DNA from 3 places in the Kitasatospora sp. NPDC004799 genome. Region 1 is predicted to be linked to each of the others. Evidence: riboswitches for the same ligand, from Rfam matches in the RefSeq annotation. Region 1 holds a riboswitch; each other region holds the start of a gene.
What was found. Region 1 has a riboswitch for S-adenosylmethionine ahead of ABZW03_RS14345 (aminotransferase class V-fold PLP-dependent enzyme). Riboswitches for the same ligand answer to the same signal wherever they lie in the genome.
Positions count from the first base shown of each region.

Region 2: linked by a shared signal. The riboswitch ahead of thrC (threonine synthase) and the one ahead of ABZW03_RS14345 (aminotransferase class V-fold PLP-dependent enzyme) in region 1 are both predicted to bind S-adenosylmethionine.
Region 3: linked by a shared signal. The riboswitch ahead of ABZW03_RS04905 (IclR family transcriptional regulator) and the one ahead of ABZW03_RS14345 (aminotransferase class V-fold PLP-dependent enzyme) in region 1 are both predicted to bind S-adenosylmethionine.

Region 1 covers NZ_JBEXJK010000089.1:13,813-18,082, reverse strand. Annotated here, with positions in the region: gene ABZW03_RS14355 (rhomboid family intramembrane serine protease) at 1-587, shown strand, start outside; gene ABZW03_RS14350 (Lrp/AsnC ligand binding domain-containing protein) at 584-865, shown strand; gene ABZW03_RS14345 (aminotransferase class V-fold PLP-dependent enzyme) at 869-2,302, opposite strand; SAM riboswitch class IV at 2,355-2,473, opposite strand; gene trpD (anthranilate phosphoribosyltransferase) at 2,606-3,682, opposite strand; gene ABZW03_RS14335 (hypothetical protein) at 3,802-4,227, opposite strand.
Region 2 covers NZ_JBEXJK010000071.1:7,941-12,210, forward strand. Annotated here, with positions in the region: gene ABZW03_RS12335 (trehalose-6-phosphate synthase) at 1-833, opposite strand, end outside; gene ABZW03_RS12340 (glucosyl-3-phosphoglycerate synthase) at 871-1,908, opposite strand; SAM riboswitch class I at 2,021-2,156, shown strand; gene thrC (threonine synthase) at 2,173-3,480, shown strand; gene ABZW03_RS12350 (ubiquitin-like small modifier protein 1) at 3,506-3,784, shown strand.
Region 3 covers NZ_JBEXJK010000020.1:12,581-16,850, reverse strand. Annotated here, with positions in the region: gene ABZW03_RS04910 (threonine/serine exporter family protein) at 1-1,097, shown strand, start outside; gene ABZW03_RS04905 (IclR family transcriptional regulator) at 1,221-1,934, opposite strand; SAM riboswitch class I at 2,139-2,281, opposite strand; gene ABZW03_RS04900 (hypothetical protein) at 2,345-2,773, opposite strand; gene ABZW03_RS04895 (HEAT repeat domain-containing protein) at 2,999-3,736, shown strand; gene ABZW03_RS04890 (MerR family transcriptional regulator) at 3,740-4,270, shown strand, end outside.

The DNA.
Region 1 (4,270 bases):
AGCTGGCCGAGGCCCCCGACCCGGTCCCCGGCTGCCCGGCCGCCCCGACCCCGGGCAAGCACCCGGCCCTGTCCGTGCTCACCGGCCTCTTCCTGCACGCCGGCTGGCTGCACCTGCTGGGCAACCTGCTCTTCCTCCAGGTCTTCGGCCCCACCGTCGAACGCCGGCTGGGCCGGGCCCGGTACGCCGTCTTCTACCTGGCCGCCGGCAGCCTGACCACGTACGGCTTCGCACTCGCCGAGGCGCACTCGCCGAACTCCACCCGGGTGCTCATCGGGGCCTCCGGGGCGATCGCCGCCACCCTCGGCGCCTACCTGCGCCTCCACCCCAGGGCGCGGGTGACCACCCTCGTCCCGCTGCTGTTCTTCCTCCCGCTGCGCTTCCCCGCCTGGCTGGTGCTCGGCCTCTGGTTCGTCCTGCAGTGGTGGTCGGTGCACTCGGCCGGGCCCGGAGTGGCGTACCTGGTCCACGTGATCGGCTTCTCGGCCGGGTTCCTCTACGCCTGCACCGTCGTCCGCCACCCCCCGCGACGACCCGGCGGACGCCCGATACCCTGGCGGCACCTCACAAAGGAGCCCGAACTGTGATCACCGCCATCGTCCTGATCAAGACCAGTGTCGACCGCATCCCGGAGATCGCCGAGTCCATCGCCGCCATCGACGGCGTGAGCGAGGTCTACTCGGTGACCGGTGGCTACAACCTGGTGGCGATGGTGCGGGTGCGCCGGCACGACGACCTGGCCGAGGTCATCCCGGGCCGGCTGAACAAGGTCCCGGGCGTGGCCCACACCGAGACCCAGATCGCCTTCCGCACCTACTCCCAGCACGACCTGGAGGCCGCCTTCGCCCTCGGCCTGGACGAGTAGCGCTCAGCCCTCGGCGCGCCGGCCCCGGTCGACCTGCACGGTGGCGACGCAGCGCCCGCCCTCGTTGCGGTAGTTCCAGGCCGCGCCGTCCGTGACCAGCTCCCGGACGGCGGTGAGGAAGCGGTCCACGTGCTCGTCCGGCGTCCCGGCGCCGAAGCTCACCCGGATCGCGTTCAGGCTGCGCTCGCCCGGCAGCGAGGGCTCCGGCGCGCCGCACTCGGAAGGCGCGACCTCCTCGTCGCCGAGCAGCGTGCGCACCAGCGGGTGGGCGCAGAACAGGCCGTCGCGCACCCCGATGCCGTACTCGGCGGAGAGCGCGGCCGAGAAGTGCGAGCTGTTCCAGCCCCGGACGACGAAGGACAGCACGCCCACCCGGGCGGAGTCGTCGCCGAACAGGTTCAGCACCTTGACCTCCGGGATCCCGGCCAGCCCGGCCGTCAGGCGGGCGATCAGCTGCTGCTCCCGGGCCTCCAGCGCGTCGAAGCCCGCCTCGGTCAGCGCCCGGCAGGCCGAGGCGATCGCGTAGGCGCCGATCACGTTCGGCGAGCCGGCCTCGTGCCGGGCCGGGCCGGTGTGCCACTGCACGGCCACCGAGCCGTCGGTCTCCCGGGCCACCGTCCGGGTCGCCCCGCCGCCGGCCAGGTACGGCTCGGCCGCGTCCAGCCAGTCCGCCCGGCCGGCCAGCACCCCGGCGCCGAACGGCGCGTAGATCTTGTGGCCGGAGAAGGCGACCCAGTCGACGTCCAGCTCGCGCACCGAGACCCGGTGGTGCGGCGCCAGCTGGGCGGCGTCCAGCACCACCCGGGCGCCGTGCCGGTGCGCGGTCTCGGTCAGCTCGGCGACCGGCCACAGCTCGCCGGTCACATTGGAGGCGCCGGTGACGCAGAGCAGCTTGGGGCCCTCGGGCGCCCCGGCGAGCGCGGCGTCCAGCGCGGCCACCGCCTCGGCCCGCGAGCGCGGCGCCCGCAGGTAGCTGACGTCCAGTCCGGCGTGCGCCCAGGGCAGCAGCGAGGCGTGGTGCTCGGTCTCGAAGGCGAACACCCGGGTGCCGGCCGGAACGGCGGCGGCCAGCAGGTTGAGCGAGTCGGTGGTGGCCCGGGTGAAGACCACCTGGTCGCCCTCGCGCAGGTCGAGGAACTCGCCGACGGTGCGGCGGCTCTGCTCGAACAGGTCGGTGGACAGCTGGGAGAGGTACCCGGCCCCGCGGTGGACACTGCCGTAGTACGGCGCGTAGGCGGCGACGTCGTCCCACACCCGCTGGAGCGCCGGCGAGCTGGCCGCGTAGTCGAGCGCCGCGTAACCGACCTTCTCACCGCTGGCGAGCGGGACCTGGACGTCGGCGCCGAGGACGGCGAGCGGGGCGCGGAGTTCGGCACCGGGCTGCCGCGCGGAGCTCGCCGGGAGAAGGGTGGTGGCGGGAGACGGGTGGGCGGACATGAGGATGCACTCCTTCAAGGGGTAAGGGACCCCGGGAGTGCTAGTCGTCGGGCGTCCGCGCTTGTCGCACGGACGGTTCGCCGTGTCGACCCGGTCCTCACCCAGGGCACCCCGCCACGGACGGAGGGTTGCCGGACAGCAAGCTGGGGCTTGGCGCTGTCGCTCATGACCTGGCGAAGACTCTAGGCCGCGCCCAGCGGGCGGTCAAACGGCCATCCACCATCTGGACACAGCCGCCTCCGGGCGCTCCTGACGTGCGGGAGCCCGCGCCGGCGTACCGGCGCGGGCTCCCCAACTGCCGCCTCAGATCCGGCTGGTGGCCTCCGACCAGCGCCGCAGCAGGTCCTGCGCGGCGCCGGAGTCGATCGCCCGCGCGGCCCGCGCCATGCCGGCCGCCAGCTGCTCGGTGAGCGGCGCGTCGCCCAGGTCCAGCGCGACCAGCGCCGCCGCCGTGTTCAGCAGGACGGCGTCCCGCACCGGCCCGTGCTCCCCCGCCAGCAGCCGCCGGGCGACCTCGGCGTTGTACGAGGCGTCCGCCCCGCGCAGCGCCTCGATGCCGACCAGCTCGATGCCCACGTCCCGCGGGTCGAAGCGGGTCTCGGTGACCACCCCGTCGCGCACCAGCCACACCTGCGAGGTGGTGGTGATGGTCAGCTCGTCCAGCCCGTCGTCGCCGCGGAAGACCAGCGCCGTCGCGCCCCGCCGCGCCAGCACCCCGGCGATCAGCCCGGCGAGCCGGGTGTCGAAACAGCCGATCGCGTGCGCGGTGACCTTGGCCGGGTTGGTCAGCGGGCCGAGGATGTTGAAGGCGGTCGGCACCCCGAGGTCGCGCCGCGCGGTGGCGGCGTGCCGCATCGAGGGGTGGAACTTCGCCGCGAAGCAGAAGGTGAGCCCGACCTCCTCGGCCACCTCGGCGACCCGCCGGGCGGAGAGGTCCAGCGCCACGCCGAGCTTCTCCAGCACGTCCGAGGAACCACTGGCGGAGGAGGCCGACCGGTTGCCGTGCTTGACCACCTTGGCACCGGCGGCCGCCGCGACGATCGCCGACATAGTGGAGATGTTGACGGTCTTCGCGCGGTCCCCGCCGGTGCCGACGATGTCCACCGCCGGTCCCGGGATGTCCAGCGGCTCGGCGTGCGCGTACATCGCGTCGACCAGCCCGGCGATCTCCTCGACCGACTCGCCCTTGGCCCGCAGCGCGACCATGAACCCGGCCACCTGCACGGGGGACGCCTCGCCGCTCATGATCCGGTCCATCGCCCACGCGGTGGCCGAGCGGTCGAGGTCCTCCCCCTGCAACAGCGCCGCCAGGATGTCCGGCCAGGTGCGGACCACCTGCGCGGGGTCGCTACCGCCGTTCGCAGGGTTCACGTTCACCATGGCTGACTCCAGCTGTTTGTCGGTTCCCCGCTCCGGGGGGACGTCCGTACGGATGGAGCCAGCCTATCGAGCGAAGCGGTCGCTTCTACCCCCGTCTTTTCTAGTTGCCGGGGCGGATTTCAGCGGACGGCCGGGGTCCGCTTCGCCAGCCGCGCCCGCAGCAGCACGGCGGCCGCCTCGGCCAGCGCCACCGGGTCCACCGGGTGGGAGATCGCGGCGTCGGCCCGGCTCCAGGCGGCGAGCCAGGAGTCCTGCGGCCGGCCGATCAGCACCAGCACCGGCGGGCAGCCGTAGATCTCGTCCTTCAGCTGGCGCCCGAGCCCCAGCCCGCCGGCCGGCACGGCCTCGCCGTCCAGCACGCAGAGGTCCACTCCCCCCTTCTCCAGTGCCTTGAGCACCGCGGGGGTGGTCGCGCACTCCAGGTAGGAGAGTTCCGGAAGATCCTCGGCGGGCCGGCGGCCGAGCGCCGTCAGCACCTGCTCGCGGGTGTTGCGGTCGTCGCTGTAGACGAGGACGGTGAGCGTCTCATCGGTCGTGTACGCCATGGGCCCTGCTCCCTCAAGTGTGATCCGGACCACGTTCGCCTGA
Region 2 (4,270 bases), on a different contig from region 1:
GGGCGGTGGGCGCGCTCGCGCAGGAAGTCGGCGTCGGCGCCGAGGGCGTGGACGCCCAGCTGGGTGGTGCGGCCGTCGAGGGTGACGGTGAGCGCGTCGTGGTCGACGGCGGCGCCGAGGAGGTCCGCGCAGCAGGCGGCGAAGGCGCGGGCCCAGCGTTCGGTGAGGAAGCCGGCCCGGTCGGCGCCCAGGATGCCGGTGAGGACGGCCCGGGCGACGTCGTCGGGCAGCAGCCGGTAGTACTCGGGCGGGGCCCAGGGGGTGTGCGAGAAGTGGCCGATCCGCAGGTCGGGGCGGGCCTCGCGGAGCAGGGCCGGGGTCAGGGACAGGTGGTAGTCCTGGACCAGGACGGCGGCGTCCGGGGCGGCTTCGGCGGCCAGGGCCTCGGCGAACGCCCGGTTGTAGGCCTGGTAGGCGGCCCACTCGGTGCGGAAGCCGGCGTCGAAGGCGGGCGCGGTGGGGGTCGCGTAGAGCAGGTGGTGGACGAACCAGAGGGTGGAGTTGGCGACGCCGTTGTAGGCCCGGGCGAAGGTCCGGGGGTCGATGTCCAGCATCCGTACGGCCTGGCCGCCGACCTCGTGGCCGGCCAGGTCGAGGCGGCCGTGGGGCGCCTCGGCGGCGGCTCTGCGGTCGGCGTCGTTGAGGGCGGCGCAGACCCAGACGGCGTTCGGGTCCTCGATGGCCGAGAGGCCGGAGACCAGGCCGCCGCCGCCCCGGCGCAGGGTCAGCGTGCCGTCCTCGGCGGTGCCGAAGGACACCGGTCCCCGGTTGGAGGCGACCAGGACGGGGGCGGTGCCGGTCGCGCTCGAACGGTTGGTCGTGAGATCGCCCATGGTTGGGATGTTGCCGGGGTGGTGGGGCGGCAAACGTTCAGTGGCGGGTCGCGTACTCGGGGACGGTGTGCATCGGGGGGCGCTCCAGGGCGGTCACGGGGTGGGTGTGCGCGGCGAACGCGCGGGTTTCCGGGTCGCGGGTGAACTGGGTGAGGTGGGGGTGGACGAGGTCGGCGGAGGCCTTGAGCCGGTGGGTGCGGTCGAGGCGTTCCAGGGCGGTCCGGTAGATGGTGGCGGCCATCCGGCCGAGCGCCTGGCCGTCCTGGTGGCGGTGGTGCCGGACGCCGACGTCCACCTGGGCCAGGGCGTCCAGGCCGGCCAGCTCCAGGGCGTCGACCAGCAGGCCGAGTTCGACGCCGTAGCCGGTGGGGAAGGGCAGCCGTTCGAGCAGTGAGCGGCGGGCCGCGTACTCGCCGCCGAGGGGCTGGACGAAACCGGCGAGTTCCGGCCAGTGGAGGTTCAGGAGTGGGCGGGCGACGAGTTCGGTGACCCGGCCGCCGCCGGCGGGCAGGACGGCGCCCTCCGACTCCAGCGGGCGGTCGTACATGGCCTTGACCAGCTGGATGGACTCGTCGGTCAGCAGCGGGCCGACGATGCCGGAGACGAAGGCCGGGTCGAACTCGCGCAGGTCGGCGTCGACGAAGCAGACGATGTCGCCGTGGGTCACCAGCAGGGAGCGCCAGAGCACCTCGCCCTTGCCCGGGACGGCGGGCAGGCGGGGGAGGATCAGGTCGCGGTGCTCCACCCGGGCGCCGGCCTCGGCGGCGACGGCGGCGGTGGCGTCGGTGGAGCCGGAGTCCACGACGACGAGTTCGTCGACGAGCGGGAGGCCCTCCATCAGCTCGCGGCGGATGGTGCGGACGATGTCGCCGACGGTGGCCTCCTCGTCCAGGGCGGGGAGGACCACGCTGACGGTGCGGCCGGTGCGCTCCTTGGCGTCGAGGAGGGTGCGGACCGGCCGGTCGGCCGCGCTCCAGGAGCGGCGGCGCAGCCAGGACGCCGCCTGCGGGAGGAGCTCGGGGGTCGGTTCGGCGGGCACGGAGGTCTCCTCGGCGGGGTCGGTGGGACGTGTCATCTCGCTTGGCGGACGGTCCCGTTCAGGATTGACGCCTTCGGATACAGTCTTCGTACAGCGGTCGGACCTTTGCACGCCGGGGTCGCCGCCCACGCACCACCACAATTTCACAAGCTCATCCAGAGGGACTGAGGGAACGGCCCGTTGACGTCCCGGCAACCTTCTCGCGCGGCTGTCGTCGACAGGCCCCGGCGGGACAGGTGCCAATTCCGGCCCGTGTCGCGACCGCGACACGGGGAAGATGAGGAGAGAGGCCTCGCCATCATGGCTATCGACACCGCCGCACCCTCCCCCAGCCTTCGGCCGGGGGGACCCCCACCCGTCGACCTCGGCCCCGCCGCCGCGCTGTCCTGTCGCGAGTGCGGCACCCGCTTCCCGCTCGGCCCCAGCTTCGCGTGCCTGGAGTGCTTCGGCCCGCTGGAGATCGCCTACGAGTTCGGCAGCGAGGGCGCCGAGGAGCTGCGCAAGCGGATCGAGGCCGGCCCGGCCTCCATCTGGCGGTACGCGCCGCTGCTGCCGGTTCCGGCCGACGTGGCGTCGAAGCCCAACCTGAACCCGGGGTGGACCCCGCTGGTGAAGGCGGACAACCTGGGCCGCGAGCTCGGTTTCACCGCCCAGCTGCACATCAAGGACGACTCCGGGAACCCGACCCACTCGTTCAAGGACCGGGTGGTCGCGTGCGCGATCGAGGCGGCCCGGGCGTTCGGGTACACCACGCTGTCCTGCTCCTCCACCGGCAACCTGGCCGGCGCGGTGGGGGCGGCGGCGGCCCGCGCAGGGTTCCGGTCCTGCGTGTTCATCCCGCACGACCTGGAGCAGGGCAAGGTCGTCATGGCCGGGGTGTACGGCGGCGAACTGGTCGGCATCGAGGGCAACTACGACGACGTGAACCGCTTCTGCTCGGAGCTGATCGGCGACCCGGCCGGCGAGGGCTGGGGCTTCGTCAACGTGAACCTGCGGCCGTACTACGGCGAGGGCTCCAAGACGCTGGCGTACGAGATCTGCGAGCAGCTCGGCTGGCGGCTGCCGGAGCAGATCGTGATCCCGATCGCCTCGGGCTCGCAGCTGACGAAGATCGACAAGGGTCTGCAGGAGCTGATCAGGCTCGGCCTGGTCGAGGACCGGCCGTACAAGGTCTTCGGCGCCCAGGCCGAGGGCTGCTCGCCGGTGTCGGCCGCGTTCAAGGCCGGCCGGGACGTGATCAAGCCGGTCAAGCCGAACACCATCGCCAAGTCGCTGGCGATCGGCAACCCCGCCGACGGCCCGTACGTGCTGGACATCGCCCGCCGGACCGGTGGCGCGGTCGAGGACGTCACGGACGCCGAGGTCGTGGCGGCGATCCGGCTGCTGGCGCGGACCGAGGGCGTCTTCGCCGAGACCGCGGGCGGGGTGACCGTCGGCGTGCTCAAGAAGCTGGTCGAGACCGGGCAGCTGGACCCGGCCAAGGAGACCGTCGCGATCAACACCGGCGACGGCCTGAAGACCCTGGACGCCGTCTCCGACGCCGGGATGACCACCGTCATCCGCCCGACGCTGGACTCGTTCCGCGCCGCCGGCCTCGCGTCCGCCTGAACCACCCGCCCCCGCAAGGAGAGTCATGAGCGCCAACGTCCGCATTCCCACCATCCTGCGCACCTACACCGGCGGCGCCGCAGAGGTGACCGCCGAGGGGGCCACCCTGGCCGAGGTCATCGCCGACCTGGAGAAGAACCACGCCGGCATCTCGGCCCGCATCCTGGACGACACCGGCAAGCTGCGCCGCTTCGTGAACGTCTACGTGAACGACGACGACGTGCGGTTCGCCGAGGGCCTGGCGACCGAGATCAAGGACGGCGCCAGCGTCTCGATCATCCCGGCGGTGGCCGGCGGCTGCTGAGCCGCCACGGGAACCAGCGGTCGCCCACGCGTACGGAATTCGGCTCTCCGTATGCGCGGGCGACCGCCTGCATTTCGGCGGGAATATTTCCGGGTCGAGTCGGAGTAGAGTGTGGCTCGGCTGGGAACAGGGTTTTCTTTTCGGCCCCGCCGCGTTCGACCCTCCGCGTTCGATCCGGGGGCGTCCGGCCGCCGGGAGCGGCCACGGAAACATGTCAGGCAGATGTCAGAATTCCCGCGGACATTTGGGTAATTCGTCCGCTATGTCCGGCGTGGAATGCCGAGATTATTCCGATTCGGCCCGTCCTGTCCCTTGATACGCCGGCGGAATTACCGGTGGCTGACCCTGTTGCAGAGGGCGTCGATCCGGATACATTCAGCGGCGGTCGACGCAATCACCCGCTCACCGGAAGCCGCTTGGCGTCCCGCGCGGAGGGTTGCGGCGTGCACGGCTGCGCCCAGGGGGGGTTCCCCGGGCCGGCCTTCA
Region 3 (4,270 bases), on a different contig from region 1:
CGGAGGTACGGGTCGCCGCCCTGACCAACGGGCTCTTCGTCGCGCTGGGGCCGGACGACGCCACCCGGTTCCAGCCGGTCGGCGCCGCGCTGCGGTTCGAGCAGACCGCCGACGTCCTCCACCTGGTGCACCGGCTGCGGGCGGGCGGGCTCGACGGGCCGCGGGCGCTCGCCGAACTGGACGCGATCCGGCGGGCGCCGGCCCGCCGGCCCGCGTGGGTGTCGGACCTCGGGGCGCTGCCGGTCGGGGTGGGGGTCTGCCTCTTCCTGCAACCGGTGGCGGCGAACGTGCTGGCGGCCGGACTCGGCTCGCTGATCGTCGTGGGGCTGACCGTGCTCGCCCGGCGGCTGCCGTACCTGCGGCCGCTGCTGCCCGTCACGGCCGGGTTCCTGGTGGCCCTGCTGGTCCTCTCGCTCGCCCGGGCGTCCCTGCTGGACGGCCCGCTGCGGACCATCGTCGCCACGCTGGCGATCCTGCTGCCGGGTGGACTGCTCGTCACCGGGCTGTCGGAGATCGCCGCGGGCGCGGCCAGCGCGGGTACCGCCCGGCTGGTCTCCGGTGCGGTGCAGCTGGCGCTGTTCCTCGCCGGGGTGGCCGCGGCGGCGACCGCGACCGGCATGCCGGCCACCGCGCTGGCGGACGTGCAGGTCGCCCGGCCGAGCTGGTGGGTGATCGCGCTGGGGCTGGCGCTCGCGGTGGCCGGCGTAGTGGTGAACGTGAACACCCCGCCCTCGGCCGTCCCGTGGATCGTCGTGGTAATCGCGGTGAGCGTCACGGTCCAGGTGGCCGTGGGGTCGACGCACGGCGCGGCGGTCGGCGGCCTGGCCGGGGCGGTCACCGCCGCGGCCGCCGCCACCCTGGTGCACTGGCTGCCGGGCGGTCCGCTCTGGCAGGTGCTCTACCTCCCGGCGTTCTGGATCGTGGTGCCGGGCTCCTTCGGCCTGCTGCACACCGCGCAGATCGAGGTCGGCAACGGCGCGCAGTCGGTGCTGACGGCGGTGTCGGCGGTCTTCGGGGTGTCGATCGGCACCCTGATCGGCGCGGTGATCAGCCGGATACCCCGTCCGCGCCGCGCCGTCCTGCTGCCCCGGACCTGAACCGGGGCCGACCGCCCGGGGCCGACCGCCGTCTCGGGGCAGTGGGCCCCGGGGCGGCGGTCGGGCGGGCGGCGGTCGGGGGACGGCGGCAGTCGGGCGGGCAGCAGCCGGGTGGGCGCCCGGTCAGGGGTGGCGCAGCGCCTCGGTGAGCCGGTACGCCGCCTCGACCACGGCCTGGGAGAGCTGGGCGCCGGGGTGGCGGGTGAGCCGCTCGATCGGGCCGGAGACCGAGACGGCGGCCACCACCCGGTTGGACTGGCCGCGGACGGGCGCGGAGACGGAGGCGACCCCGAGCTCGCGCTCGCCGACGGACTGCGCCCAGCCCCGGCGCCGTACGCCGCTCAGGGCGGTGGCGGTGAAGCGGGCGCCCTGCAGCCCGCGGTGGAGGCGCTCCGGCTCCTCCCAGGCGAGCAGGATCTGGGCGGCGGAGCCCACCTTCATGGGGAGGGTGATGCCCACCGGAACGGTGTCCCGCAGGCCCGAGAGGCGTTCGGCGGAGGCCACGCAGATCCGCACCTCGCCCTGCCGGCGGTAGAGCTGGGCGCTCTCGCCGGTGAGGTCCCGCAGCTGGGCGAGGACCGAGCCGGCCGCGGCCAGCAGCCGGTCCTCCCCGGCGGCCGCCGAGAGCTCGCCGAGCCGGGGGCCGAGCATGAACCGGCCCTGCACGTCCCGGCTGACCAGGCGGTGGTGTTCGAGTGCGACGGCCAGCCGGTGGGCGGTGGGCCGGGCCATGCCGGTGGCGGCGACGAGGCCGCTCAGGCTGACGGGGCCGGACTCCAGGATGCCGAGGATCCAGGTGACCTTGTCGAGCACGCCGACGCCGCTCGTGTTCTCCATGGGTGGGGTACTCCAGTCTCGGGGCCCGGGAGCAGCGGGTGGTCGTCGCTGCTCCCGGCGGCTCCTGGTGGGGAGCCGGGGGGGTGGTCAGCGAGGACGGGCCGGGGAAGTCGGCCGATTGCCTGCGCCGGGCACGAGACGGGTACGCGGAAGGGCCGGGGCGGGAAGCGCCCGGGCGAAGGACAGCACAGAGAGCACCGTGTCTCCTCATCTTTCCCGCGCCACAGTGGCGACAGGCCGGAGTTGGCACTGCCCCCGCACGGCACGGCGCGTACTTCGGACGCCGGGTCGAACGGGGAGTTGCCGGGGCTTCGTAGGGCCGGTCCCTCCACCCCTCTGGATGATTCGCCAGGAACGATACAAGACTTCCCGGGCCGGTCGGCAAGCCCCCCACCACCCAGGGCTCCGGATCAGGCCTCCCTGACCACCTTCCCGACGCACAGCGCCCAGATGACCAGGGCGTCGATCGCGATCAGGACGATCGCCCACAGCGGGTAGTAGGGCAGCCAGAGGAAGTTGGCGAGCATGCCCAGCACGGCGACGCCGACCCCGACCGCCCGGGCCCAGAAGGCACCGCTGAAGACCGCCACACCGGCCACGACCACGACGATCCCGAGGATGAGGTGGATCCACCCCCACCCCTCGGTGTTCATCGAGTACACGTAGCTGCGGGTGACGATCAGCAGACCGTCCTTGCGGACGGCGGCGGCCCCCTGGAACACCGCCATCATGCCGGCGGAGATCAGCATGACCCCGGCGAAGATGGTCCACCCACTCGCATGGGGGTACCGCTGGGGGCCCCGGACGGTGGGGCCGGCCCCGGTAGCACTACTGGCCATGACACGGGCTCCTTCGGTGGCGGCCGCCTCGCGGACACGGGGAGACGGGGAGACGGGGAGAGGTGCTCCGGGCGGCGCGGGGGCGGTCGTGCGCCCGCGGCGGCGGAGCCCCGTCTCTCACGGTAAGACCGGACTCCGCATCCCGCCGCCGTGGGCCGCGGGCCCGGATCCGCTTGACCTTGTCACGGTGTCAACCCTTTCACTCTGGCCGAGGAGGTGGTCCCGATGACCAGGACGGAAGAAGGCACGGCCACGCACACGGCCACGCACACGGCCACGGCTGCGGTCGGGGAAACGGAGGCGGAGACGGAGACGGAGACGGCGCGGGCGCTGCGCGGGCTGGCGCACGGGGACTCCTCGGTGCGCCTGCAGGCGGCGCTGGCCGTCGGCACCGGCCCGCGCCCGGGGTTCGTCGGCGGGCTCGTCGAGCGGTGCGCCGTCGAGCCCGAGTTCTACGTGCGCGAGATGCTCACCTGGGCGCTCACCCGGCACGACCCGGCGCAGACGGTGCCGCTGCTGATCGACCAGCTCCGCTCGGAGCGGGCCCAGGCCCGGAGCCAGGCCCTGCACACGCTGTCCAAGATCGGCGACCGGCGGGCCTGGCCGGCGATCACCCCGGCGCTGCTGGCCGACGCCGACGAGGAGGTGGCCCGCGCCGCCTGGCGGACCGCCGTCGTGCTGGTGCCCGAGGGTGGCGAGCGCGAGTTGGCCGTAGTCTTGGCCGCTCAGCTCGGACGCGGCGGACGCGAGACCCAACTGAGCCTCAGCCGGGCGCTGATCGCGCTCGGGGAGGCGGTGCTGCCGACGCTGTCCGCCGCGACGACGGACCGCGACCCCCGGGTGCGCGCGCACGCGCTCGCCACGGAACGGCTGTGGCAGGACCCGGACGCCGGATTCGAGTTCGCGATCGAGGAGGCGAAGCGCACGGTGGCCCTCGGCGGGGGCGGCCAGGAGGGACGGTAGGCAGTGTTGATCGGCGACGTCGCGCGGCGGTCCGGGGTCAGCGCCCGCATGCTCCGGCACTACGAATCGCTCGGACTGGTGCGGCCGACGGGGCGTACCGGCTCCGGCTACCGGCGGTACTCGGAGGAGGACATCCGGCGGATCCTCCACATCGAGAGCCTGCGCTCGCTCGGCCTCTCGCTGCGCGACGTCGGGCGGGCGCTCGACGACCCCGGTTTCGCGCCCGCCGAACTCGTCGAGGACCTGATCCGCCGGACCCGCGAGCGGATCGCGGCGGAGACCGAGCTGCTCACCCGGCTGCGGCGGCTCGACGCCGCGGAACCCGCCGGCTGGGAGGAGGCCCTGCAGGTCGTCTCGCTGCTCCAGGCCCTGGAGTCGAAGAGCCCGGGGACGCGGCAGCGCGCGGCCCTGTCCGCCGGCGAGGACGTCCCGGTCCCGGTGGAGGCGCTGGTCGAGGCCGTGCTGGGCGAGTCGGACCCGATCGTCGCCGGGGCCCTCCGCTGGGCGCTGGCGCAGGCCGGCGGGGACGGGGCG